2 regions of the Bradyrhizobium sp. USDA 4472 genome follow, and region 1 is predicted to be linked to the other one. Evidence: predicted binding sites of a transcription regulator. Region 1 holds the regulator's gene; the other holds the start of a gene.
The links. Region 1 encodes PhoB, which activates phosphate uptake and scavenging genes when phosphate is short. Its sites were predicted from a motif close to TGTCATNNANCTGTCAT; they were not measured.
Positions count from the first base shown of each region.

Region 2: a site for PhoB is predicted at 649-665, ahead of ACVWZ4_RS31560 (RNA degradosome polyphosphate kinase). Genes of this name have one in related genera too.

Region 1 is NZ_JBSSAM010000001.1:3,186,530-3,188,728, forward strand. It holds gene pstB (phosphate ABC transporter ATP-binding protein PstB) at 1-3, shown strand, start outside; gene phoU (phosphate signaling complex protein PhoU) at 15-731, shown strand; gene phoB (phosphate regulon transcriptional regulator PhoB) at 754-1,461, shown strand; gene ACVWZ4_RS14615 (GcrA family cell cycle regulator) at 1,562-2,074, opposite strand.
Region 2 is NZ_JBSSAM010000001.1:6,692,064-6,694,262, forward strand. It holds gene ACVWZ4_RS31555 (chromosomal replication initiator DnaA) at 1-547, shown strand, start outside; gene ACVWZ4_RS31560 (RNA degradosome polyphosphate kinase) at 739-2,199, shown strand, end outside.

The DNA of each region.
Region 1 (2,199 bases):
TGAGGAGACAGGACATGGGTTCTGAACATACCGCAAAGGCTTTCGATACCGACCTCCAGGAGCTCACCCGGTCGGTCGCGGAAATGGGCGGCCTCGCCGAGCGGATGATCGTCGATTCCGTCGACGCGCTGATCCGTCGCGACGTCGCGCTCGGCCAGCGCGTGGTCATCACCGACGCCGAGATCGACGCGCTTCAAAGGCGGATCGAGGAGCACGCCGTGCTCACCATCGCCCGCCGCCAGCCGATGGCGATCGATCTGCGCGAGATCGTCGGCGCCATGCGCGTCGCGACCGATCTCGAGCGGATCGGCGACCTCGCCAAGAACATGGGCAAACGCGTCGCGGCGCTTGAGACGGATTTCCATCCGCTCAAGCTGTTCCGTGGCCTCGAGCACATGACCGACCTCGTGCAGCAACAGGTCAAGTCGGTGCTGGATGCCTATGCCGCGCATGATCTGCCGGCGGCGATGGTGGTGTGGAAGGGCGACGAGGAGGTCGACGCCATCTGCACCTCGCTGTTCCGCGAGCTCCTCACCTACATGATGGAGGATCCGCGCAACATCTCGTTCTGCATCCATCTGATGTTCTGCGCCAAGAACATCGAGCGGATCGGCGACCACGCCACCAACATTGCCGAGACCGTGTTCTACATGATCGAAGGCCAGGCCATCACCGACAAGCGACCGAAGGGCGACATGACGACCTTCGCAACCACCGTCCCCAACACCTGAATCCTCAAGGAGCGACGACCCCATGGGCGCACGCATTATGGTGGTTGAAGACGAAGAAGCTCTCACCGAGCTGCTTCGCTACAATCTCGAAGGCGACGGTTATGACGTTGAGACGGTGATGCGCGGCGACGACGCCGACACCCGTCTCAAGGAGCACATTCCCGATCTGATCGTGCTCGACTGGATGCTGCCGGGCCTGTCCGGTATCGAGCTGTGCCGCCGGTTGCGGACGCGGTCCGACACCAAGCAGCTGCCGATCATCATGCTCACCGCGCGCGGCGAGGAGAGCGAGCGGGTGCGCGGCCTCGCCACCGGCGCCGACGATTACATCGTCAAGCCGTTCTCCGTGCCTGAGCTGTTGGCGCGGGTGAAAGGACTGCTGCGGCGTGCAAGCCCCGAGCGGCTCGCAACCGTGCTGGCTTTCGGCGACATCGAGCTCGACCGCGAAAAGCGTCGCGTGGCGCGCTCGGGCCGGCCGATCGACCTCGGCCCGACCGAATATCGCCTGCTGGAGTTCTTCCTGGAGCATCCCGGCCGCGTGTTCTCGCGCGAGCAGTTGCTCGACAGCGTCTGGGGCCGCGACATCTACATCGACGAGCGGACCGTCGACGTGCATATCGGCCGCCTGCGCAAGCTCCTCAATCTCGGCCGCGAGCAGGACCCGATCCGCACCGTCCGTGGCGCCGGCTACGCGCTCGACGACCGCTTCGCGAAGGCCGAGCAGGCCTGAGCACGGTGACATGCAAGCAAAATAAAAAGCGCGCCCTGGGGCGCGCTTTTTTATGTCTCGATCGTCGCAGGTACCGGGACGCTGTCGTCTGGAGCCATGCTCAGCGCGGACCCGGCTTCGCCGGCGCGCGGCGACGATCGGCCGCCGGCTGATACGCGACCCGCGAGTGCTGGGCGCAATAGGGCAGGCCGGAGAGCGCCTTGCCGCCGCAGAAGAAGAAGTCCGCGCTCGAGGGATCGCCGACCGGCCAGTGGCAGGTGGCCTCGTTCAATTCGAGCAGCGACAGCCGCTGGCTCATCGGCACCACGTTGTCGAAGGTCACAGGTTCAGCCTCGACCTCGACCTCGAAGGCCTGGGCGAGTGCGGTGTTGCCCCGCGAGATCGGGCGGCTCACGCGCATCATGTGCTGCGCGGGACGCGCCTTGCGCGGCCGGGGAGCTGCCGAAGACGGGCTCTTGGCGCGGCCGGACAGGCCGAGCCTGTGTACCTTGCCGATCACGGCGTTGCGGGTGACATTCCCAAGCTCAGCGGCAATCTGGCTGGCCGAAAGTCCGGCCTCCCAGAGCTTTTTCAGCTGTTCGACGCGATCGTCGGACCAGGTCAAAACGGTCATGGCACCCTTTCCTTCACCGCGCGCCGCCATCTGCGGGGCCGCACGACGAATGCGTAAGCTTCGAAAAACCCGTGCCGCCAGAATCCCTTAAGGCTCGCCGGGCGCAATCAGACGCCCGAACGTTT
Region 2 (2,199 bases), 3.5 Mb from region 1:
GCCAAACCGGACCATGTGGCTCGCCGGTCCCGAAGGTGCAGGCAAGAGCCATCTGGCCACGATCTGGGCCGAGCTATCAGGTGCCCGCTCGACCACGGCCAGCGCGCTGAGCGCCCCAGCCGTCCCCGGAGCGCTCGCGACCGGCGCGCTGGTGGTCGAGGATCTGAAAGCCGGTGATTTTGACGAACGCGCCCTCTTCCATCTGATGAATCTCGCCCGCGAGGATGGCGCTTATGTGCTGTTCACCGGGCGCGAGACGCCGGCGGCGATAGCGGTCGAGCTCCGCGACCTGCGCTCCCGCTTTCGGACGATTCCGGTGATTTCGCTGCGGTCGCCGGACGACCAGCTGTTCCGCGGCCTGATCGTCAAATTCTGCGCCGATCGCCAGCTCAGCGTGGACGAAAGCGTCGTCAGTTACCTCGCCACCCGGCTGGAGCGATCCTCGGCCGCCGCCCGGCGCGCCGTGGAGCTGCTCGATGGCGAGGCGCTGCGGCTGGGCCGGCCCGTCACCCGGGCGCTCGCTGCCGAGCTGCTCCGCGACGGCTGACCGCAAGGGCGCGTCTTAGGCCTCCTCTTGGTCTCCTCTCGGACCCGCTTGGCCCCCCCCCCTTTGGGCCCGCTTGACGCGGCGCGGCGGCGGAACATCAATGTCATCGAAACGTCATCGCACTAACACATGCTCCGGCCGGATTTGCGCACAAGTCGCAATGTGGGGCGAACGAGATGGACCGACTTCTTATGGATTCCGCGCAAGCTGTTGAAACGAAAGAGAAAGCCACGGAGGCCGAGCGCCTGCCGGCGATCGCCTCGAGCCCTGAGCGATTCATCAACCGCGAGCTGTCCTGGCTGCATTTCAACCGCCGCGTTCTCGAGGAGTCGGTCAATCCCAGCCACCCTATGCTGGAGCGGGTGCGATTCCTGTCGATTTCGGCGAATAACCTCGACGAGTTTTTCATGGTCCGCGTCGCCGGTATCAAGGCGCAGGTCCGCGAGGGCATTGCCGAGCGTGCCCCGGACGGCCTGACTCCGTCCGAGCAACTCGCGCTGATCAACCGCACGGTCTCGCAACTTGCCAGCGATCAGCAGGCGATCTGGCGCGACCTGCGCGGCACGCTGGCCGATGTCGGCATCGTGCTGGTCGACGGCAAGGAGGTCAGCAAGGCCGAGCGGACCTGGCTCGAGGACTATTTCCTCAACAACGTCTTCCCGCTGCTGACGCCATTGGCGATCGATCCGGCCCACCCCTTCCCATTCATCCCGAGCCTCGGCTTCACCATCGCGCTCCAGCTCACCCGCGAGGCCGACGGCAAGCAGATGAACGCGCTGATCCGCATGCCCGGCAAGATCGACCGCTTCATCCGCCTGCCGGCCGAAGGCAAGGTCCGCCTGATCTCGCTGGAGCAGGCCACCGGACTGTTCATCAACCGTCTGTTCCCCGGCTACAGCCTCCACGGCCAGGGCGCCTTCCGCATCATCCGCGACTCCGAGCTCGAAATCGAGGAAGAGGCCGAAGACCTCGTCCGCCTGTTCGAGACCGCGCTGAAGCGCCGCCGCCGTGGATCGGTGATCCGCCTCGAGATCGACGCCAAGATGCCGGAGGAGCTGCGCAACTTCGTCCAGCACGCGTTGTCGGCGGCCGACGACGAGGTGTTCCTGGTCGACGGCGTGCTCGCCATGAACGAACTTTCGCAGCTGACGCGTCTCGACCGGCCCGACCTCGAATTCACCCCTTACGTGCCGCGCCACCCCGAGCGCGTGCGCGAGCATGGCGGCGACATCTTCGCTGCCATCAGGCAGAAGGATCTGATCGTCCATCACCCGTACGAGTCGTTCGACGTGGTGGTGCAGTTCCTGCAGCAGGCCGCCCGCGATCCTGATGTGGTCGCGATCAAGCAGACGCTCTACCGCACCTCCAACAATTCGCCGATCGTGCGCACGCTCGCGGAGGCTGCCGAAGCCGGCAAATCCGTCACCGCGCTGATCGAGCTGAAGGCGCGCTTCGACGAAGAGGCCAACATCCGATGGGCGCGCGATCTCGAACGCGCCGGCGTGCAGGTCGTCTACGGCTTCCTCGAGCTGAAGACGCACGCCAAGCTCTCGATGGTGGTACGCCGCGAGGGCGGCAGCCTCACCACTTACGTCCACACCGGCACCGGCAATTATCATCCGGTCACCGCACGCATTTATACGGATCTCTCC